Regions from separate parts of the Antribacter sp. NEAU-D49 genome, predicted to be linked through region 1. Evidence: predicted binding sites of a transcription regulator. Region 1 holds the regulator's gene; the other holds the start of a gene.
The links. Region 1 encodes HrcA, which represses chaperone genes, less so after heat shock. Its sites were predicted from a motif close to TTNGCACTCGNNNNNNNCGAGTGCNAA; they were not measured.

Region 1 (11,402 bases):
GCGGCCGCAGGTACGGGTCGATCTTCTCGCTCAGCGTGCCGGGCAGGAACCCGAGCTTCTCCCCGGCCTCGACGGCCGGGCGCGTGAGCACGATGCGGTTGACCTGCTTGGCCTGCAGCGCCTGGACGGCCTTGGCCATGGCGAGGTACGTCTTTCCCGTACCGGCGGGGCCGATGCCGAACGTCACGGTGTGCGTGTCGATGGCGTCGACGTAGGCCTTCTGGCCCACGGTCTTGGGCCGGATGGTGCGCCCGCGGCTCGACAGGATGTTGAAGGTCAGCACATCGGCCGGACGCTGGGCCTCGGGCGCGGTGAGCATCGAGATGGACCGTGTCACCACCTCCGGCGTCAGCTGGGTACCGGCCTCGACGACCTGGACCAGCTCGTCGAGCAGCCGCGACACGAGGGCGACGTCGCCCGTGGGGCCCGACACCGCGATCTCGTTTCCGCGCACGTGGACGTCCACCTGGCCGAATCCCTCTTCGATCGCCCGGAGGACTGCGTCCCTGCTCCCGAGGAGCGAGACCATCGGTACGTGCGGCGGGACCACGATCCGGTGCTCGATCGTGCCGCCCGGGCCCGGGCGCTGCGGGGACTGTGTGGTGGGTGTGGTCGTCATGAGCCGGCTCGCGCCGAGGCCCTCCTTCGGAGGCGGGACTGATACCCCCATCCTATCGACGGGGCGGCCCTCCCTCACCAGGATTCGCCGAGGGCTCAGAATCCGCCGAGCTGCGTGCCCGAGAGCACGTGCGCATGCACGTGGAAGACCGTCTGCCCCGCCTTGGGTCCCACGTTGAAGATCATCCGGTACTGGCCGTCCGAGAGGTCGGTGGCCACCTCGTCCGCCATCTCGACCAGATCGGCCAGGATCGCCGGGGACGACGCCGCGAGCGCCGACACGTCCCCGTGGTGCTCGCGGGGCACCACGAGCACATGGACGGGTGCCTTCGGCGCGATGTCGCGAAACGCGATCGCGGACGGGGACTCTCCCACGATCTCGGCCGGGACCTCGCCCGCCACGATCTTGCAGAAGAGACAGTCGCTGCCCTCGGTGCTCGTCATACCCGCAGGCTACCGGCGTGCAACGCGCCTCGCGCAGCGGGTCGGGGGCGTGGTGGCCCGACGCCGGTGGCGCACCCGGGCGGTCCGCGAACCTCTCGTCCCCGGTCACCTCGGGCGTCCGATGTGCCGTGGTTTGGGACATGTGGGATGCTCTGCCGCATTCGACCACGACGGTGCCGTACGACATTCTCTGTGCACGTCACGTCGTCGTGCTCGCCCTCACACCACACCACACCCGCTGGAGGTCCGCGTGGCCTGGTTTATCATCGAATCGCTCGCATTCATCATCGTCGCGTTCCTGCTCGGCCTCCTCGTGGGCTGGCTCATCTGGGGACGGCGCGGCGCGCGGTCCGAGGAGAACGCTTCCGCACGCACGTCGGCCGCTGCCGGCACGCCCGTCGAGCCCGCTCCCGCCGAGGCCTCCGCCGAGAAGGCGTCGGAGGAGGCGCCCGAGAAGGCCGGGGTGGTCGCGGTGGGTACCGCGACGGCCGCCTCGGCGTCGGACGACCTCACCGAGCCCGACGCGAACCGCCTCGTCACCGAGCCGGACGCCGTCGCCGACCGGGATGCCGCCCTGGAGGCGGAGCTCGCCGCCGACGCGATGGTCGCGGAGGCTCAGGTCGTGGCCGCCGTGAGCGAGCCGGAGGTTGTCACGGCCGAGGGCGCGTCGAAGGGCGCGTCGAAGGGCAGCCCCTCGAAGGGCACCGACGACGAGGCCGCCGCCGGCGAGACCGCCCCGGCCGGCGGTGCGGCTGACGAAGCCGCGGACGCCCCCACGGACGGCGCCGCGGAGGTCGCCGCTGAGGTCGCCGCGCTGCCCGCCGTCGAGGCAGCGGTCTCGGAGGCCCAGCCGGGCACGCCGGACGACCCGGAGCTCGATGAGGCGGCCGCCGCCGAGGTGGTCGCCGAGGCCGAGGCTGTGGCCCGCCAGGCCGCCGAGGCTGCCGCAGCGGAGGAGACGGCCGGCGAGGGCTCCTCCGAGGCGGCTGAGGCCCCTGCGGAGGCCGGGGAGGAGTCCGCCGAGGGCGCCGCTCCCGCCGTCGTACCGGTCGTCGTGCCCGCCGCGGAGACCGCGCCCGCCGCCGAGCCCGCAGCCGCCGCCGAGCCCGCAGCCGCCGCCGAGCCCCAGGACCTCCGCCGCATCGAGGGCATCGGCCCCAAGATCGAGGCCGCGCTCAAGGCCGCCGGCTACACCACGTACGCCAAGGTCGCCGTCGCCACGGAGACCGAGCTGCGCGCCGCCATCAAGGCGTCGGGGATCAAGTTCGCGCCCGCGGCCAGCACCTGGGCCGCTCAGGCCGAATACCTCGCAGCGGGCGACGAGGACGGGCTCAAGGAGTACCAGGACTACCTCGTGGCGGGCCAGGAGCGCACCGGGAAGTTCAACGACAAGGTGGACTACGCGGACGTCGACCAGATCGACGACGAGGCTGCCAAGGCCGCCGCCATCGCCGCGGACGAGGCGGAGGCCGCGGCGCTCGCCGCTGCGGAGCCCGAGCCGCAGGACCTGCAGCGCATCGAGGGCATCGGGCCCAAGATCGAGTCGGCCCTGAAGGCCGCCGGGTACACCACGTACGCCAAGGTCGCCGCAGCCTCGGAGACGGAGCTGCGCGAAGCGATCCTCACCGCGGGCATCAAGTTCGCCCCCGCCGCGAGCTCCTGGTCCGACCAGGCGCAGTACCTCGTGGACGACGACGAGGCCGGTCTCAAGGAGTACCAGGAGTACCTCGTGGCGGGCCAGGACCGCGCCGGGAAGTTCAACGAGAAGGTGGACTACACCGACGTCGACCAGATCGAGGACGAGGCCGCCAAGGCTGCCGCGATCGCCGAGGACGAGGCGGAGGCCGCCGCTGCCGAGGCGACGACCCCGGCCCGGACGGAGCCGGAGACCGAGGTGAAGGCATGAGCCGACGGCGCCGCGTGGTCGCGCCGATCGTGGTCACGGCCGTCGGGTTCGGGCTGCTCACGGGGGCACAGGACACGTTCTTCCGGGAGGGCGTGATCGAGGAGAAGCTCACGGCCGCGTCCGAGGCCGCCCTCGCCGAGGCCGGGCTCACCGACGTCGAGGTGTCGTTCGTCGGCCGGGACGGGACGCTGATCGCCCAGAACGAGGCAGACGGCCTGGATGCGACCGACGTGGTCGAGGGCGTCGACGGCGTGCGCGTGGTGCGCGCGCTGATGCCGGCCGACGCCGTGCGGGCCGAGGACGACGGCCGGGACGAGGAGTCCTCGGCGTCGCCGAGCGCCTCCACGAGCGCGTCACCGAGCACCTCCCCCAGCGCGTCGCCCAGCCCGTCCCCGAGCGTGACGCCGTCCCCGACTCCGACCGCCGCCCCCCAGGTGGTGCAGGAGCAGCTGATCGCGATCCCGCCGATCACGTTCGTCACCGACAGCACCGACCTGACGCCGGAGGGGAGGGCGACGGTCGAGCAGGCCGCCGCGGTGCTTCTCGCCAACCCCGGCGTCACGGTGCGGATCGAGGGGCACACGGACTCCGTGGGCACGGCGGAGCACAACCTGGCGCTCAGCCAGGGCCGCGCGCAGACCGTGCTCAGCACGCTCGTGGGCCTCGGCGTGGCGCAGGAGCGGATGTCCGCGCAGGGCTTCGGCGAGTCGGTGCCCAAGGTCGTCGAGAGCACCCCGCAGGACCAGGCGGTCAACCGCCGGGTCGACTTCGTGGTGCAGCAGGCAGGCTAGCCCTCCCTGCCCGCGTGATCGGCAGTTCGGTGGGGGGGGGGGGGGGGGGCCGGCCCCGCCCCCCCCCCCCCGGCCCGGACCGCACGCGGGCGGCCCCGCCGGGCCGGGTTGATCGGCCTTGGGGGGGGTGAGGGGCTTTTCTACCGCCCCACCCCCCACCGAACTGCCGATCACGTCACGAGGGCGACCGCAATCTGCCGATCACGTCACGCGGGCGACCGCAGCGACCGCCCCGTTCACACCGCCCAGCGGCCCAGGCGCTCGCTCAGCAGCGCCACGGCGATCGGCCCGGCCGTGGACGTGCGCAGGACGTGCGGACCGAGGCGGGCCGCGACCGCCCCGGCGCTGGTCAGAGCCGCCAGCTCCGCCTCCGAGATACCGCCCTCGGGACCCACGACGACGAGCAGCTCGCGCGCGGCCCCCGGGTCGGCCACCGGCAGCGGCACCCCCGCCAGCGGCGTGGTCGCCTCCTCGTGCAGCACCACCACGGCGCCGCCCGCGCCCACCACCTCGGCCGTGCGCACGGCGAGCTGCTTGGTGGTGACGGCGTCCCCGACGGTCGGCAGGCAGGCCCGTCGGGCCTGCTTGGTGGCCGCGCGCACGGTGCTCACCCAGCGCGCCCGCGACTTGGCGGCCCGGTCTCCCCGCCACACCACGACGGAGCGTTCGGCCTGCCAGGGCAGGATCGCGTCGGCACCGAGCTCGGTCGCCGCCTCGATCGCCAGCTCGTCCCGGTCGCCCTTCGCGAGGGCCTGCACGAGCGTGACGACGACCGACGGCGCCGGCTCGACGACGACGCGGCCCACCCGCAGGTGCACCGACCCGCCCTCGACCGACTCGACGACCGTCTCGAGCCGCACGCCCGCGCCGTCGACCACGTCGATGCGCTCACCGGGGCCGCGCCGCTGGACCACTCCCGCGTGCCGGCCCTCGGCCCCGTCGAGCACGTAGACCGACCCCTCGGTGACGGCCGCGAGCGGAGCCGCCGACGACGTCTCCGCGAGGAACACCGGCGCGCTCATCGGTCAGCGTCCGGAGAGCTTGTCACGCAGCCGCGAGAAGACACCCGGGTGCGCGGCGGACAGCCGCGGGTCGGGCCGCTCCTCCCCGCGCAGCCGCGCGAGGGTCTGCAGCAGCTCCTCCTGCTCGGCGTCCAGCGCGGTGGGCACCAGAACCTCGATGTGGACGTTGAGGTCGCCGCGGCCGTTCGCGTGGAGGTGGCCCACGCCGAGCCCCTTGAGCGTGACGACCTGCCCCGGCTGGGTGCCCGGGCGGAGGTCGATCTCCTGCGGCCCGTCCAGCGTGTCGAGCTCCAGCACGGTCCCGAGGGCCGCGGCCGTCATGGGCACCTGGAGGGTGCAGTGCAGGTCGTCCCCGCGGCGCACGAACGTGTCGTGGGCCCGCTCGCGGATCTCCACGTAGAGGTCGCCGGCGGGACCACCGCCGGGACCGACCTCGCCCTGAGCGGTCAGCTTGATGCGGGTACCCGTGTCGACACCGGCCGGCACGTTCACGGTCACGGTGCGGCGCGAGCGCACGCGACCCTCGCCGGCGCAGTCGGAGCACGGCTCCGGGATGACGGTGCCGAAGCCGCCGCACGCGGCGCAGGGCGCGGTAGTCATGACCTGGCCGAGGAACGACCGGGCCACGCGCTGGACGGAACCGCGTCCGTGGCAGACGTCGCAGGTGCGCGCCGACGTGCCCGGACGGGCGCCGTCACCCCCGCACGTGGAGCACGCTACGGCGGTGTCGACCTGCAGCTCGCGCTTGGTCCCGAAGGTGGCCTCGGCCAGGTCGAGGTCGAGCCGCACGAGCGCGTCGTTGCCCCGCCGGGCACGCGGCACCGGTCCGGACGGCTGCCCGCCGCCGAAAAACGTCTCGAAGATGTCCTGGAAGCCGAAGCCGTTGCCGAAGCCGCCCCCGGCGCCGCCGCCCGGGGCGGTCGGGTCCACGCCCATGTCGTACTGCTGGCGCTTGTCCGCGTTGGACAGCACCTCGTACGCGCGCGCGACGTCCTTGAACCGTTCTTCGCCTGCTTCGCCCGCGACGTCCGGGTGGAGCTCACGCGCGAGCTTGCGGTACGCCTTCTTGATCTGCTCGGGCGTGGCGTCACGCTGGACGCCGAGGATCTCGTAGTAGTCGGTCACAGGTCTCTCTTCGCAGACGGTTCGGTCGGCTGGTCAGGTAACGGTGCTCAGGTGCCCGTCGCCGGGCGCGACCCGGTGCATCGGTCGCGCGCCCGGGGCGGGCGGGGGTCAGGTGGACGTCACGTGGGCAGGACCCGGGAGAGGTAGCGGGCGACGGCGCGCACCGCCGCGATGGTGCCGGGGTAGTCCATCCGGGTGGGGCCGATCGAGCCGAGGATGGCGAGCGTGTCGCCGTCCGTACCGTAGCCCGAGGAGACCACCGACGCCTCGGTCAGGCCCTCGAGCCGGTTCTCGTGGCCGATCCGGACGGCGACGCTCTGGTCGGCGACCATCTCGGTGAGCAGGCCGAGCAGGACGACCTGCTCCTCGAGCGCCTCGAGCACCGGGCTGAGACCCTGCTCGAAGCGCATTCCCGCCCGGGCGAGGTTGGCCTGCCCGGCCAGCACGATGCGCTCCTCGCTCTCCTCGCCGAGGGTCTCGGTGACGAGGTCGGCGACGGCGGAGGCCACGGGCCGCACGTCCGGTGGCAGCGCGGCCATGACGCGGTCGAACGCCGCCCCGACGTCGGCCAGCCGCTTGCCGGCCGCCGCGGCGTTCAGGCGCGCCCGGAGCTCGCCCAGGGTGCCCTCGTCCAGCCCGGGCGTCACGTCGAGGAAGCGCTGCTCCACCCGGCCCGTGTCGGTGATGACGACGACGAGCAGCCTGGACTCGCCGGTCGGTACCAGCTCCAGGTGCCGCAGGCCCGACCGCCGGAGCGACGGGTACTGCACCACGGCGACCTGGCCGGTGAGCTGGGCGATGAGGCGTCCGGCGCGAGTCATCACGTCGTCCAGGTCCACCGCCTCGGAGAGGAAGGTCTCGATGGCGCGCTTCTGCGGCTGCGAGAGCGGCTTCACCTCGGCGAGCCGGTCCACGAACAGGCGGTAGCCCTTGTCGGTCGGGATGCGCCCGGCGGAGGTGTGCGGCTGCGCGATGTACCCGGCCTCCTCGAGGGCGGCCATGTCGTTGCGCACCGTCGCGGGCGAGACGCCCAGCTGGTGCCGCTCCGTGAGCACGCGCGAGCCCACGGGCTCTCTCGTGCGGACGTAGTCCTCCACGATGGCCCGCAGCACGTCCAGCCTGCGATCCTCACTCATCGCGCGCACCTCCGTCCGGCACTCTCGGTTCCTGAGTGCTAATTCTACGCGGGGCGACCGACACTACCGGTGCGCAGCGCCGTGGCAAGAGGCTGGACCGCCTCGGCGAGCGCCTCGGCCGCGTGCCGGCTCATCCCCACGGCGTTCGCGAAGCCGTGGACGTGGCCGGTCACGACCTGGACGGTGGTGGGGACCCCAGCGTCGCGGAGGCGGGCGGCGTAAGCAAGACCCTCGTCCCGCAGCACGTCGAAGCCCGCGACGACCACGTGGGCCGGAGCCACGCCGGAGAGGTCCCGGGCGCGGATCGGTGAGACGCGCGGGTCGGACGCGGGGACGCCGTCGGGCAGGTACTTGCCGTGGTACCAGGACAGCCGGTCGGCCGCCAGGGCGTACCCGTCGAAGAGGGCCTCCGACGGGTACCTGCGGGTCATGTCCGTGCCCGGGTAGAGCAGGAGCTGGAAGGCCGGCCCGCCATCGGCGTCGTCGCGGGTGAGGTTCGCCACGACGGCGGCGAGGTTGCCGCCCGCGCTGTCGCCCGCGACGGCCACCGGGAGCCGCGCGTCCGACCACGGGCCGGGCTGGTCACGCACGTGACGGAACACGTCCAGGGCGTCGGTCAGGGCGGCCGGGAAGGGGTGCTCCGGAGCCAGGGCGTAGTCGACGGAGATCACGACGGCGTCCACCGCCAGCGCGAGGAAACGGCAGACGGGGTCGGCCGTGTCGAGGTCGCCGAGGACGAAGCCCCCACCGTGGAGGTACACCACGATCCCGTCGGGCGGGCGGGCCGGGTCCGCCTGGTAGAGCCGGACGGGGACCGGCCCGCCGGAGCCCTGGACCGCGGTGTCCTCGACACGCGCCACGGGCACCGGGTCGTGCAGGAGCCTTGCCTCGAACGCGACCCGGGCGCGCGCCCGCTCCACGGTCTCGCCCGGCCGGGGCCGGACGAGCGGGGCCAGCCGCAGCGCGGCCTGGACCTCGGGGTACAGGCGCTGCCCGTCCACGACGTGCGGGGGCCCGGCCAGGACTCGCACCACCGGGGCGGGGAGCCGCCCCACGGCGCGCACGGCGGCCCGGATCGCGCGTTCCGCTCGCTCGCGCACCTCCGCACCTCCTCCGCGACCGCTCAGGGGCCGGACCGGCCCTACCGCTGTCTGCCCAGCCTGGCCCGGACCGCCGATGCAAGCACGCGGGCCCGGCCCGACACGGCGGTCGCCGCGTGCCTCGCGGCGTCGGCCGGGCGGCCGTTCATCGCCGCGATGAGCGCGTCGAGCGTGGGCAGGTCGATCGCTCCACGCGAGAAGATGGCGACCGCGCGCAGCGGCAGCTCGCGCGAGGACCGTTCGAGCATCTGCCGGGACGCCTCGTCACCGGCCTCGTCGACCGGGGTACGGCGGCTCACCGCCTGCTGGAGCAGGGCGCCGAGACGCGAGCTCTCCCCCACCTCGCCCAGCAGCGAGTCGCGCGTGTACGGGCGCACCGGGCGCGGCCTGGGCACCGGGCGTCCCAGCCGCCGGGCGAACTCGTCGTCCGTGCGCGCCACCGGCTCGGCGTCGGCGGGCTGGGGCGCGGCCGTGACCCCGCCCTCCACCTCGACCGGGAGCGTGGCCACCACGTCCACGGAGCTGCGGGCCACCTCGACCTCGAAGCGGCCCACCGGTGTACGCCAGCCCGGCGCTCCCGCGTCGTAGAAGGCGAACGCCCTGGCGGGCACCCGCACCCGCACCTCGCGGCTCTCGCCGGGCGCCAGGTGCACCTTCGCGAACCCGCCGAGCTCGCGCCGGGGGCGGAGCACCACGCCCGTGGCGTCGTGGACGTACACCTGGACGACGTCGGACCCCGCGCGGCCGCCGGTGTTCGTGACGGTCACCGTGACCGTGACGTCGTCGCCCGGCGTGATGGTCTGCCGGTCGAGCGCCGCGCCGTTCCACGCGAAGGTGGTGTAGCCGAGCCCGTGCCCGAATGCGTAGGCCGGCTCGATGCCGGACGTGACGTGGTGCCGGTAGCCCACCATGAGGCCCTCGCGGTGCTCCACCTGGTGGGGGTGCCCCGGGAACCACGGGTCGGACGCGACGTCCTCCTGCCGGGCCGGGAAGGTCTCCGCCAGACGCCCGCCCGGCTCCGCGTCGCCGAACAGCACGTCGACGAGCGCGGCTCCGCCGGCCTGCCCGCCCAGATACGACTCGACGATCGCCGCGACGCGGTCGCGCCACGGCAGCAGCACCGGGCCACCGTTCGACAGCGCCACGACGGTGCGCGGGTTCACCGCGGCCACGGCCGTCACCAGGGCGTCGTGCTGGGCGGGGAGGGTCAGGTCGTCCCGGTCGAAGCCCTCGCTCTCGCGGACGGCGGGCAGCCCCACGAGCACGACGACGACGTCGGCGCCGCTCGCCACGTCGATCGCCTCCGCGAGGAGCGCCGCGTCGTCGGCCGACCGCGTCGGCTCGTAGCCACGCGCAAAGGTGACCTCCACCCCGCGGCGGCGCAGCTCGTCGAGCACCGACGTGACGCGGGTGGGGTTCACCTGCGACGACCCGGCGCCCTGGAATCGCGGCTCCTCCGCGAACGCACCCACGACCGCCAGCCGCACGCCCGGCGTGAGGGGGAGCAGCCCGTCGTTCCGCAGCAGGACGGTGCCCGCCGCCGCGACCCGGCGCGCCAGGGCGTCGTCGGCCGCGCGCAGGTCGTCGGGGACCACGCCGGGCGCGTCCCCGGGCTTCGGCGCACGGGCCACGAGGTCGAGCACCCGCTGGGCCGACGTCGTCACGGCCTCCTCCGCGAGCGCGCCGGTGCGGACCGCCTCGTGCACCTCCGCGTCGAAGAGCCCGCGGCTGCCCGGCATCTCGAGGTCGAGCCCCGCGGCGACCCCCGCTGCCCGGTCGTGCACGGCGGCCCAGTCGCTCATGACCAGCCCGTCGAAGCCCCACTCCTCCCGGAGGATGCGGGTGAGCAGCCCGTGGTGCTCCGTGGTGTGGAGCCCGTCGAGCAGGTTGTACGACGCCATCACCGTCCACGGCCGGGCGCTCCGCACCGCGTGCTCGAAGCCCGCCAGGTAGATCTCCCGCAGGGTGCGCTCGTCGACGACAGCGTCCACGACGAACCGGTGCGACTCCTGGTTGTTCACCGCGAAGTGCTTGAGGCACGCGCCCACGCCCTGCGACTGGATGCCCTCGACCAGGGCTGCCGCCATGCGGCCGCTCACGACGGGGTCCTCGGAGAGGTACTCGAAGTTTCGCCCGCACAGCGGGTGGCGCTTGATGTTGAGCCCTGGGCCCAGGACGACGCCCACCCCGAGCGCCCGCGCCTCTGCCCCGACGGCGCGACCCACCTCGGCGGCGAGGTCCTCGTCCCAGGTGCTGGCCAGGGTCACGGCGGGCGGGAAGCAGGTGGCCGGCTCGCTGTGCCCGAGACCCAGGTGGTCGCCGACGCCGGGCTGGTACCGCAGGCCCTGCGGGCCGTCGCTCAGCACCACGGCGGGGACGCCCCGGCCCGGCAGCGGCTGGGTCAGCCACGACCCGCTGCCCGAGAGCAGGGTGACGCGCTCGTCGAGGTTCAGGTCGCTCGCAGGCGGCGTCGTCGTCATGCCGTCATCCAACCAGGGGCGGGGAGCGTGGGCGCGCCCACGCGCCGCCCTTTCGCCAACCCTGCGCCGAGACAGTGCCGCCGTCGGACGAACGCACTGTCTCGGCGAGAGGGCGGGACACGCGGCGTCCGGCTCCGTCGGGGCGACGCTCCGCGCGCCTAGGCTCGCGACCGTGCGAGACGACCGCTACGGCTCCGACGTCCTGTCCCCGTCCTTCCCGGGCGCGGCCCGAGGGCGGCGCCCGGCATCCACGCCGGTGCCCGCCGAGCCGGGACTGGTGGTGGAGGACGTCGACACCGGCTGGGTGGGCGCGGTGGTCCGGGTGGAGAAGTCGGGCGGGATGCACGTGGTGGTCCTGGAGGACCGTCGTGGGCGCACCCGCACATTCCCCCTGGGCCCGGGGTTCTGGGTGGACGGCAAGCCGGTGGAGCTGACCGCCCCCGTGGTGACCCGGGCGCCCGCAGCCCCCGCCCGCACCGCCTCCGGCTCCGTCGCGGTGCACGGGGCCCGTGCCCGGGTGGCGCGAGGCAGCCGCATCTGGGTGGAGGGCAAGCACGACGCGGAGCTCGTCGAGAAGGTCTGGGGCGACGACCTCCGGATCGAGGGCGTGGTGGTGGAGATGCTCGACGGCGTGGACCACCTCGCCGAACGTTTGGCCGCCTTCGACCCCGATCCGGAGCGCCGGGTCGGGGTGCTCGTCGACCACCTGGTGCCCGGCTCCAAGGAGCAGCGGCTGGCTGACGAGGCCCTGCGCGGCGTCGCACCCGGGACGGTGCTGGT
Region 2 (11,402 bases), on a different contig from region 1:
GAGCTCGAGCTTGGCGAACGCGATGGCGCCGGCCTGGATGAGGGCCACGCCACCACCGGCGACGATGCCCTCCTCGACGGCAGCCTTGGCGTTGCGCACGGCGTCCTCGATGCGGTGCTTGCGCTCCTTGAGCTCCACCTCGGTGGCCGCGCCGGCCTTGATGACGGCGACGCCACCGGCCAGCTTGGCGAGGCGCTCCTGCAGCTTCTCGCGGTCGTAGTCGGAGTCCGACTTCTCGATCTCGCTGCGGATCTGGTTCACGCGACCGGCGATGAGGTCGGCGTCGCCGGCACCCTCGACGATCGTGGTCTCGTCCTTGGTGACGACGACCTTGCGCGCCTGGCCGAGCAGGTCCAGCGTCGCATTCTCGAGCTTGAGGCCCACCGTCTCGGTGATGACCTGGCCGCCGGTGAGGATCGCGATGTCCTGGAGCATGGCCTTGCGGCGGTCACCGAAGCCCGGAGCCTTGACGGCGACGGACTTGAAGGTGCCGCGGATCTTGTTCAGCACCAGGGTCGCGAGAGCCTCGCCCTCGACGTCCTCGGCGATGATGAGCAGCGAGCGGCCCGACTTCATGACCTGGTCCAGGACCGGGAGCATGTCCTTGACGTTCGAGATCTTGGACTCGACGATCAGGACGTACGGGTCCTCGAGCACGGCCTCCTGGCGCTCGGGGTCCGTCTCGAAGTAGCGCGCGAGGAAGCCCTTGTCGAAGCGCATGCCCTCGGTGAGCTCGAGCTCCAGGCCGAAGGTGTTCGACTCCTCGACCGTGATGACGCCCTCCTTGCCCACCTTGTCGAGGGCCTCGGCGATGAGCTCGCCGATCGCGGGGTCACCGGCGGAGATGGCGGCCGTAGCAGCGATCTCCTCCTTGGTCTCGATCTCCTTGGCGGCGTTGAGCAGCTGCTCGGTCACAGCCTCGACGGCCTTCTCGATGCCGCGCTTGACGGCGATCGGGTTGGCGCCGGCGGCGACGACGCGCAGGCCCTCCTTGACGAGCGCCTGAGCGAGGACGGTCGCGGTGGTGGTGCCGTCACCCGCGACGTCGTCGGTCTTCTTGGCGACCTCCTTGACGAGCTCGGCGCCGATCTTCTCGAACGGGTCCTCGAGCTCGATCTCCTTGGCGATGGAGACACCGTCGTTCGTGATCGTCGGCGCGCCCCACTTCTTGTCGAGCACGACGTTGCGGCCCTTGGGGCCGAGGGTGACCTTGACGGTGTCTGCGAGGACGTTGAGCCCTCGCTCCATGCCCCGACGAGCTTCCTCGTCGAACGCGATGATCTTGGCCATGGGGAAAAATCCTCCGCTGGTGGCGTGTGTCGGTCGGCCGGCGCCCGCGACGGACGACCCTCCGCCCCGGCGTCCATGTCTCGCCGAGGCAGCAGGCCTCACCGTTCGACCTTGCTTGTCACTCTCAGTCCGAGAGTGCTAACCCATTATTGGCACTCTCGACCGGAGAGTGCAAGACGCCTCAGGGGGCGAGGGAGGGCAGCCGGAGCACGTCGAACTCCCGGCGGAGCGCGCGACGGGCCGCGTGCCAGCCCCCCATGCCGTGCACACCGGGGCCGGGCGGCGCGGACGAGGAGCAGAGGTACACACCTTCAGCGCCCCCGTGGAACGGCTCCCAGCCGCCCGCCGGGGAGAGGAACATCCTCGCCATCGTCACCGCGCCTGCCGCGATGTCGCCGCCCACGTAGTTCGCGTCGTGCAGCGCCATGCGCGACGCCGGCACGCACCGCGCCGACACCACCACGTCCCGGAAGCCCGGCGCGAACCGTTCGAGCTGCGCCGTCACCGTCTCCGTGACGTCGACGTCCGAGCCGGCGGGAACGTGCGCGTACGTCCACAGGGGGCGCAGCCCGCCCGCCACGCGGCCGGGGTCCGTGACGACAGGGTCGCTCACCAGCACCACAGGCTGCTCCGCGTGCCGTCCGCGCGCCACCTGGTTCTCCGCGGCGGCCAGCTGCGCACGGCTGCCGCCGAGGTGGACGGTTCCCGCGCGCCCGACGTCGGGCACCGCCCACGGGACCGGGCCCGACAGCGCGAAGTCCACCTTGGCTGCCCCGTTGCCGTGCCGGAAGCGGCCGAAGGCCGCTCGCGCCCGCGGCGAGAGCCGCGTGCCCATGATCCGCGCGACGGCACCGGGTGCCGTGTCGAAGAAGTACGTCCGCGCGGGCGGGAGGTCCCGCGCGGTCCGGACCTCGCGGTCCGTCTCGATCTCCCCGCCGTGCGCCAGCAGATCCTCGACCAGAGCCGCGACGATGGCCCCCGAGCCGCCGGCCGGCAGGGGCCAGCCGCCCGGCCCGTGCGCGAGCGCCGCCAGCAGCAGGGACGTGCCCGCCGCCGCGAGCGACGGGAGCGGCGCGATGGAGTGAGCGGCGACCCCGCTCAGCAGCGCGGGCGCCACGTCGCCGGAGAAGCGCCGGTCCCACAGGGGGGTGCCCTGCTCGACCAGTCCGCCCGCGAACCGCAGCCCGGGCCCGGCGGCGCCGAGGGCGGCACCGAAGCCGCCCAGGAGGCCCGACGGCGCCTGCCCGCGGGAGCGGCCCTGCGGCACGCCCGTCGTGCCGGTCATGCCTGTGAGGGTGCGGCGGTCGCCGAGCGCGAGGGCCGCGACGTGTTCCCAGCCCTCCACGAGAGGCCCGAGGAGACTGCGCCAGGCCGGGCCGTCCGGGCCCAGCGCCTCGGCGGTGCGCCCGAGGTCGTGATACGCGAGGCCCGCCCGGCCGCCGTCGAGCGGCTGCGCATAGGAGATGTCCGGTGTGCGGAGCTCGACCCCGCGCGCGGCGAAGTCGAAGGCCCGCAGGAAGGGCGAGGACCAGGCCATCGGGTGCACGGCGGAGCAGACGTCGTGCAGGAGCTCCGGACGGCCCGCCAGGCCGGGGAGGGTCCGCGAGCCGCCACCGATCGTGGGCTGCGCCTCGAGGACACGCACGGACAGACCCGCGCGCGCCAGCGTCACCGCGGCGGCCAGGCCGTTGGGCCCCGAGCCGACCACGACGGCGTCGAGCAGAGTCATGCCCCCATCACAGCAGACCTCGGCGTCGAGCGCCGACGGGGTTGTGCCGGATGCACCCTCCGGCGCGAGGGGCGGGCGACGGGCGGGCGACCCCGCCCGTCTGCCCCTCGGTCAGGTCACGTCGCGCGTCAGAGCGGACGGACCTGCTCCGCCTGCGGGCCCTTCTGCCCCTGCCCCACCTCGAACTCGACCGACTGGCCCTCGTCGAGGGTGCGGTAGCCGTCGGTCTCGATGGCGCTGTAGTGGACGAAGAGGTCCTGTCCACCGGAGGTCGGAGTGATGAAGCCATACCCCTTCTCCGCGTTGAACCACTTGACGGTGCCCTGGGCCATGTCTTTCTCCTTGTACCTCTCGCACGGGACACTCGGTCGACCCGTGGTGATTCGAGGGTAGTGGTCCGTCTCACACCAGGGAAGCATCATTGTCGCGGATGTCGGATTCCGCGATCAGCGAACGCGCAGGTCAGAAGGCTTCTGCCTGTCACACGAGCCTCGAAACACCGCCATCATCGCGGGCGTAATACGGGGCGACTCGGACAGGGTGTGAAAATGCGCCCGAGGGCCGCCGTCCTGGCGGACGACGACCCTCGGGTGCGTGACGGAGCGGCTCGGCGCCGGAGCCGGGTGAAGTGCAGGTCAGCCTGCCGGGACCTGCGGGGTGACGTCGGTGACCATGATCACCCAGAGCGCCTGCGGGGAGGCGGCGACTGCCTCGGACACGACCAGCTGCGTCTCGGGGATCCCTAGGATGGCCGCGACAGCCTTCGCCTCGTTCACCCGGTTCTCGCCGTAGAAGATCGTGTTCACCGTCGCGTCGGCGCCTTCCTCGGCCTCGTCGGCGATGGGCTCGGCGTTCGTGAAGCCCCACGGCTCCAGGTAGCCGACCGTCTTGGCGGCGAGCTTGTCCACGGTGGCCGCGTTGCCGCTGTAGTTGTAGACCCAGATCGTCGCAGCCGGGTCGCCCGCCGCGATCAGAGCGGGGATGTCCGGCGCCGGCGGAGCCTCGGGCGACGGCGACGCCTGATCGGCCGGGGCGGAGGGGTCGGTCGACGGCGCGTCGGTGGCAGCGACGGTCGACTGGTCCGTCGGCGTGTCGGCGTCGGCCGGACCGTCCTGTCCGGTGATGAACGAGATGGCGCCCCACGCCACCACGGCACAGACCACCGCGACGAGGAGGAACGGCCAGGCCGAGCTCCAGCCGCTGCGTGGAGCACGGTGCACCCCGACCGGGGCGCCGCCGGGCACAGCGACGTCGAACTCGTCGGGCGGGTAGGGGTACGCGCTCTTGGTCACGGCGGAAAGGGTAGCGGGTCAGCCTGGGGCCGGGTGACCGGCCTCAGCCCTTCTCGTCCGCGAGACGGCGCCCCGAACGGGCCCGCTGGCGGGTGGAACGGAGGCGACGCAGGCGCTTGACCAGCAACGGGTCCTGCGCGAGGGCGGCCGGGGAGTCGATCAGCGCGTTGAGAACCTGGTAGTAACGAGTGGCCGACATGCCGAACAGCTCGCGCACCGCTTCCTCCTTCGCGCCGGCGTACTTCCACCACTGGCGCTCGAAGGCGAGGATCTCCCGGCCGCGGTCGTCCAGGCCTTCGGCGGCGCCCTCCGACGTCGCCTCGACCTGGGGTTCCACCGGGACGACGGCGGCCTCGGCGGCCAGCACGGTCACGACCATCTCTCTCATCGGCTGCTCCTCATACCGCCACACTAGGCCCGGGTACTGACAAGCCCGTCATTCACCTCCTGGCCACCTGGGCGACCTCCTCGGAACCTCCCCGTCATCTGGGTTCGACGCCCCTGCCCGCGTGTCGGTGGGGACCGGTAGCGTCGCCCGCGTGGAGATGACGACCGAACAGACCGCGCCCGCCGGCGCCGCGCCCGCACCTCGACCTCCGTTGTCGCAGGTCATCGCACCTGACTGGGCGGCAGCACTGGCAGACGTCGAGGACCAGGTGCACGCCATGGGCGACTTCCTGCGCGCCGAGACCGCCGCCGGGCGCGCCTACCTGCCCGCGCCCGGCGACATCCTCGCCGCGTTCCAGCGTCCGCTCGCCGACGTGCGGGTGCTGGTCGTGGGCCAGGACCCCTACCCCACCCCGGGGCACCCGATGGGCCTCTCGTTCTCGGTGCAGCCCACCGTGCGGCCGGTGCCGAAGTCGCTCGCCAACATCTACAAGGAGCTCGGCGAGGACGTCGGGGCGCCGATGCCCTCGAACGGCGACCTGCGCCCCTGGGCCGACCAGGGCGTGATGCTGCTGAACAGGGTCCTGACGGTCAGGCCGGGCGAGGCCGGCTCGCACCGCGGCAAGGGGTGGGAGGCCGTCACGGAGGCGGCGATCCGCGTCCTCGTCGCCCGCGGTGGGCCCCTTGTCGCGATCCTGTGGGGACGGGACGCCCAGTCGCTGAAGCCCTGGCTCGGCGACGTGCCATACATCGAGAGCGCCCACCCTTCGCCCCTGTCGGCGCACCGCGGATTCTTCGGGTCGCGGCCCTTCACCCGGGTGAACGAGCTGCTCACGGCTCAGGGCGGCGAGCCGATCGACTGGACGCTGCCCTGATCTCAGCCCTCCGGATGACAGGCAAGTAGATACTTGCCTATGCTGGGGGTGTGGACGACGTCTTCAAGGCCCTGGCCGACCCGACCCGGCGAGCTCTCCTCGACGAGCTCGCCGACCGGGACGGCCAGACGCTGTTCGAGCTCTGCGGCCGGCTGCTGAACAAGCACGGGCTGAGCTCGTCGCGCCAGGCCGTCTCCCAGCACCTCGACGTGCTGGAGGCCGCGGGCCTCGTCCACACCCGGCGCGAGGGCCGGTACAAGTTCCACGACCTCGACACCACGCCGCTGCGGCAGATCGCCGAGCGGTGGCCAGTCCCACCGGAGGAGTGACCATGCGCATCACCGTGACGAGCGTGTTCGTCGACGACCAGGAGAAGGCCCTGCGCTTCTACACGGACGTGCTCGGCTTCGTGAAGAAGAACGACGTCCCCGTGGGCGAGTACCGCTGGCTCACCGTCGTGGGCCCGGGCGAGCCGGACGGCGTCGAGCTCCTGCTGGAGCCGTCGGAGCACCCGGCCGTGAAGCCGTTCAAGGAGGCGCTGGTCGACGACGGCATCCCGATGACGTCCTTCGGTGTGGACGACGTGCAGGCGGAGTACGAGCGGCTCACCGCCCTCGGCGTCACGTTCACGCAGCCGCCCACGCCGATGGGCCCCGTGACCACCGCTGTGTTCGACGACACATGCGGGAACCTCATCCAGATCGCGCAGGTCTGACCCCTCACCGAAACCTGGCTGGGGCACGATGGGTCGGTGAGCATGACGACCCCCGATCCTGACTCAACCTCGACGGTCTCGACCCGGCCCACCACGCCGTCGGCCCTCTGGACCAGGTACGTCGCCATCGGCGACTCCTTCTCCGAAGGGCTGTGGGACCCGCACCCCGACCTGCCCGACACGCAGCGCGGCTGGGCGGACCGCCTTGCCGAGGCGCTGTCCGCCCGCCGCGTCGCCGACGGCCAGGCACCCCTCCAGTACGCCAACCTCGCGATCCGTGGGCGCCTGCTCCGGCCGATCCTCGCCGAGCAGCTCCCGGTCGCGCTCGAGGCCCAGCCCGACCTGGTGTCCGTCGTGGGCGGCGGGAACGACATCCTCCGGCCTGCGGCCGACATCGACCTGCTGTCGAGCCACCTGGAGGACGCGGTGGTCAAGATCCGCGCCACCGGAGCCGACGTGCTGCTCGGCACGGGCTTCAAGGCGGGCGGCGCGCTGAGCTGGACCAACGGCCGCGTGGGCATCTACAACGCCAACGTCTGGACGATCGCGCGACGGCACGGCGCCCACGTCGTCGACCTCTGGGGCATGCGGGCGCTGCAGGACCTGCGCGTCTGGTCGGAGGACCGCATCCACCTCACACCGGACGGGCATCACCGCGTGGCGCAGGCCGCCCTCACCGCGCTCGGGCTCGAGCCCGACGACACCGCGTGGGACGAGCCGCTCGGCACCGCCCAGCGCCTCACGCTCGCCGCACAGGCCCGGGCCAACGCCGCCTGGGCCCGCACCCACGTGGCGCCGTGGATCAGGCGCCGGCTCACCGGCAAGTCGTCCGGTGACGGACGTACCCCCAAGTGGCCGACGCCGGACGTGTGGCCTCGAGCGTAGGCGCACGCCCCTGGCTCAGACGCAGTCGAGGTGACCTGCGTGCGATCTCGCCCGCGCGCAGGTCACCTCGACGCAATCGTTAGGCGATGGCGAACCCGCCGACCGGGTACCACGGGCTGGCGACCCCGCCCTCGACGGCCCTCGCCGACACCGAGGTCGTGCCGGGCTGGACGGACAGGACGGCGGTCCGGCGCTCACCGGACACCGTGTGCAGGGACGTGCCGGAGCCGCTCACGATCCGCACCTGGACCCGGTCGCAGTCACCGGTCCGCACGGTGACCGACGAGATGGTGCGCGAGGCGTCGAACGTGCACAGGCCCGTGTTGACGCTCATGCCAGCCAGGTGCGCGGCTCCTGCGGTCAGAACCTGTCGAACTGGCCACGTCCCACGCGCGAAAGCGTGGACGAAGCGTGGACGGCGGTAGGCAACCGAGGCCTGGCCAGAGCGAGAATCGGTCGCCTACCTGCACATACTGGAGCCGCCTGTCGGGTTCGAACCGACGACCTTCCGTTTACAAGACGGGAGCTCTACCAGCTGAGCTAAGGCGGCACAGCCGCGGGATCGGTCCTCCGCGAGCCGGGGACAAGCCTAGCGCCTCCCGGCGCGCCAGCCCGAGCCCGTTCACCACGTCGGTCGGTTGTCAGTCGCCGCCACGAAAGGAGCCCTGGCTCCCGACACCGGCAGGGGTGTCAGGAGCCAGGGCTCGTTCGTGCGGCAGCAGGTCAGCCGGCCTGGCCGGTGATCGCCTCGGTCAGGTTGCCCACGACCTGCCACTCCTGGAACTTCTCACCGTCGATCAGTACGGTGGGCGTGCCGCTGAAGAAGTCCTGGGTCTGGACGTCCTCTGTAGCGGCGGTGACCCACTCGCTGAACTCGCGCTCGGCCTCGCCGCTGGAGATGCCGTCTGCCACGTCGGCGGAGGCGCCCGCCTGCTCGGCCAGGTCACCGAGCTGCGCGTTCGTCAGGCCGCCGGTGTTCTCCTGCGGCTGGTTCGCGAACAGCAGGTCGTTGTAGGCCTCGAAGGCCTCCGGCGCCTGGTCGGCGACCCAGGCGGCAGCGGACGCCGCACGTGTCGAGTACTCGGTGCCCTGCGACGCACGGTCGAGGATCGCGACAGGGTGGATCACGAGGTCGACCTCGCCCGCCTCACGCATCTCGTCGATGCTGGCGCCGTTGGTCTGCTCGAACTGACCGCAGATGGGGCACATGTAGTCGACGTACACGTCGAGACGGGGAGCGTCCTCGTTGCGCTCTCCCGCGGCACCCGAAGCCCCGACGGCGATGCCCGTCTCCTCGACCACGCCGGCCGGGAAGCGGTCCACCTTCTCCATCGTGGACTTCTGGCCCTCCTGCACGATGAACCAGATGACGATCCCGAGGAAGATCACCAGGCCGCCCAGCACGATGAGCGTGACGAGGCGGGTGGTCTTCTCGCGGGCCTGCTGCTTCTTCTGCAGGGCGAGCGCCTCGGCGCGCGCAGCGTCGCGGCGCTCGGCCTTGGACATGTTCTGGCTGGTCGACATGGGGGTCCTTCGTGTCGGCGCACTGGTGTGCGACGTTTCGGCGAGGGCGTAGGGCCGCCTACCCCGTCAGGGTACCCGCATTACCTGGGCATGGGCTGAGACAAATCCGTGCGCAACGGGCGTGCCAGCAAGCGTCCGATCAGGCCTCGGGCACCCCGGGCGTCATTCGATCTCGGGACGCCCCGGCAGCGGCCACCAATGGACGACCAAAGGGTCGGCGAGCCAGGCCGAGAGCGCCACCCAGGTCAGCACGAGAGCGATCCCCACGATGACCGCCGCGCCCACCCAGCCCGGCGCGACGAGCGCCAGCAGCGGCCGCGCGCCCGACCTGGTCCCGGAGCCAGCCGGCCCGAACCAGGCGACGAGGGCCGCGACGAGCAGCGCCGTGATCAGCACCCAGGTATCCACGATCGGCTCGTTCATGCCGCCCACGGACCGCGCTTCGACGCTGGTCTGCGGCACCACGATCACCCGCCCGGGCCCGAAGACCCACAGACCGATCATGACGGTGAGCACTGCCGCGCACGCTGCCACGAGCAGGGCCGGCAGGGCACCGAAGACGGCCCGGACGAGGTGCCACGGCGACTTCAGCGCGGCGACGGTGCCCTCGAAGCGGCTTGCGCCCCGTCGTGCCCGGCGAGCGTGGAACTCGTCCACGACCACGCCTGACATGCGGGACGTCACCACGAGGACCACCAGGATCGCGAAGGCGAGCCCGGGGCGCGTGGCGCCGAGCACGACGATGGGCAGCGCGACGGCCGCGACGGTTCCCCGGCGGCGAGCGAAGGCGGGCGCCTGGTACGGCGGCACGACGACCACGGCCGGGGCCGACGGCGCGAGGGCCGCCCCCCGGCCCTTCCCCCGGACCGGCGCGGGGACCTCGTCCTCCGGCTCGGGCGGCACGTCGCCCACCGCCCGGTACCGGTCCTCGCCGAGCGGGCGCACAGGGAGCCCGACCGCCCGTCCGGTCACGGACCGCCCCTTGCGCACCGGCCCGTCAGGCAGAACCGCCGTGTCACCGGGCAGCACCGCCGTGTCGGCGGCTCCCGGCCCGGCCTCCAGCACCGCGGTCCCCGCCGCGGCGGACGCACCGACCGACCCGGCGACGGCGAGCTCCCGCCCGTCGAGCGAGAGCGTGTCGTCGCCCCCCAGAGCCCCGAGCACCTCGGTGTCGTCGGCCCCCGGCATCAGCACGGGCACGGCCACGCCGGCGTCGAGGTCCTCGGCAGACCGGCGGAGCGCCCGGGCCACCTCCGTGGGCCCCCACCGTTCGGTGGGGACGGCCCGCAGGGCGGCGCCGAGCGCGCGGGCCGTGCGGGACGGCAGCCCGATGAGGTCCACACGCCCCTCCCGCGAGCGCCGCAGCACGGCTTCGGTAGGACGCACGCCGAAGGGCGGACGGCCGGTACCGGCGAAGACGAGCACGGCGGCCCAGCTCCACCAGTCGGTGTCGGGGCCGGGCTCTGCGCCGTCGAGCAGCTCGGGTGCCAGGTAGCCGGGGGTGCCCATGACGAAGCCGGACGCGGTGGACCGCGCGTCGCCGAGGGCGTGCGCCAGCCCGAAGTCGATGAGGACGGGGCCGTGGCGGGCGATGAGCACGTTGGACGGGGTGAGGTCGCGGTGGACCACGCCGGTGCCGTGCACGGCCTCGAGGGCGTCGGCGAGCTGGTCGGCCAGCTCGAAGAGGTCGTGGGCGTCGAGCGCTCCGCCTTGGTCGATCTCGTCCTCGAGGGTGGGGCCGTCCACGAGCTCCGTGACGATGAAGGCCTCGGGGCCGTCGAGCTCGGCGTCGAGCACCCGGGCGACGGAGGGGTGGCGCAGCCGCTGGAGGGCTTCGGCCTCGCGACGGAGCCGCTCCCGGGCGCCGGGCTCGTCGAGGTGGCGGTGCAGCAGCTTGAGGGCGACGGGACTGCCCCCGTCGTCCTCGGCGCGGTAGACGGCGCCCATGGCTCCGCTGCCGAGCGGCTCCACGATCGTGTAGCCACCGACGACGGTCCCCGCGGCGGGCCTGGCCTCGCCCATGTCCACGTCACCCATGGGCCACCTCCCTCATGGTGGACACCGTAACGGTCGGCCGCCCTGTCGTCGCGCTACCGACGCCTGCTGATCGGGCGGCTGACCTGTGCGTTGGGTGGTCTCATCGCCCCGGGTGACCCGGTCCCTGGTTAGTGTGGAGACGCGGACGACCCCGTTACCCTAGGAACGGTAGGAAGTTTCGTAACGGAAGGCAAGGGGTAGATCATTGCCAGGTAAAGACGGATACGACCTCGTGGTGGTGGCCAACAGGCTGCCGGTGGACTTCTCGGTAGCCCCGGACGGCGAGCTGACCTGGCAACGCTCCCCAGGCGGCCTGGTCACCGCCCTGGAACCGGTCATGCAGCAGGCCGACGGCGCGTGGGTGGGCTGGTCCGGAGCACCCGACCTGGCCCACGAACCGTTCGACGCCGACGGCATGCGCCTCGTCCCGGTCACCCTCAGCGCGTCCGAGATCGAGCGCTACTACGAGGGCTTCTCGAACGACACCCTCTGGCCGCTGTACCACGACGTGATCGCCCCGCCCACGTACCACCGCCAGTGGTGGGACGCGTACCGCAAGGTGAACCAGCGGTTCGCCGACGCCGCGGCGGAGCAGGCGGCGGACGGCGCGGTCGTCTGGGTCCACGACTACCAGCTGCAGCTGGTGCCCCGCATGCTGCGCGACCAGC

Region 2: a site for HrcA is predicted at 1,406-1,432, ahead of groL (chaperonin GroEL). Genes of this name have one in related genera too.

What each region holds. Positions count from the first base shown of each region.
Region 1 is NZ_JBXTSN010000030.1:24,008-35,409, reverse strand. Features, by position in the region: gene AC060K_RS19190 (PhoH family protein) at 1-619, opposite strand, end outside; gene AC060K_RS19185 (histidine triad nucleotide-binding protein) at 715-1,062, opposite strand; gene AC060K_RS19180 (helix-hairpin-helix domain-containing protein) at 1,313-2,968, shown strand; gene AC060K_RS19175 (OmpA family protein) at 2,965-3,759, shown strand; gene AC060K_RS19170 (16S rRNA (uracil(1498)-N(3))-methyltransferase) at 3,996-4,781, opposite strand; gene dnaJ (molecular chaperone DnaJ) at 4,785-5,906, opposite strand; gene hrcA (heat-inducible transcriptional repressor HrcA) at 6,026-7,042, opposite strand; gene AC060K_RS19155 (alpha/beta hydrolase) at 7,087-8,142, opposite strand; gene AC060K_RS19150 (glycoside hydrolase family 3 C-terminal domain-containing protein) at 8,184-10,622, opposite strand; gene AC060K_RS19145 (DUF3097 domain-containing protein) at 10,795-11,402, shown strand, end outside.
Region 2 is NZ_JBXTSN010000012.1:96,800-108,201, forward strand. Features, by position in the region: gene groL (chaperonin GroEL) at 1-1,290, opposite strand, end outside; gene AC060K_RS11275 (phytoene desaturase family protein) at 1,472-3,019, opposite strand; gene AC060K_RS11280 (cold-shock protein) at 3,148-3,351, opposite strand; gene AC060K_RS11285 (LytR C-terminal domain-containing protein) at 3,655-4,311, opposite strand; gene AC060K_RS11290 (DUF3263 domain-containing protein) at 4,355-4,699, opposite strand; gene AC060K_RS11295 (uracil-DNA glycosylase) at 4,857-5,573, shown strand; gene AC060K_RS11300 (ArsR/SmtB family transcription factor) at 5,624-5,902, shown strand; gene AC060K_RS11305 (VOC family protein) at 5,905-6,288, shown strand; gene AC060K_RS11310 (SGNH/GDSL hydrolase family protein) at 6,331-7,173, shown strand; gene AC060K_RS11315 (hypothetical protein) at 7,253-7,507, opposite strand; tRNA gene AC060K_RS11320 (tRNA-Thr) at 7,648-7,723, opposite strand; gene AC060K_RS11325 (DsbA family protein) at 7,897-8,697, opposite strand; gene AC060K_RS11330 (protein kinase domain-containing protein) at 8,860-10,734, opposite strand; gene AC060K_RS11335 (bifunctional alpha,alpha-trehalose-phosphate synthase (UDP-forming)/trehalose-phosphatase) at 10,970-11,402, shown strand, end outside.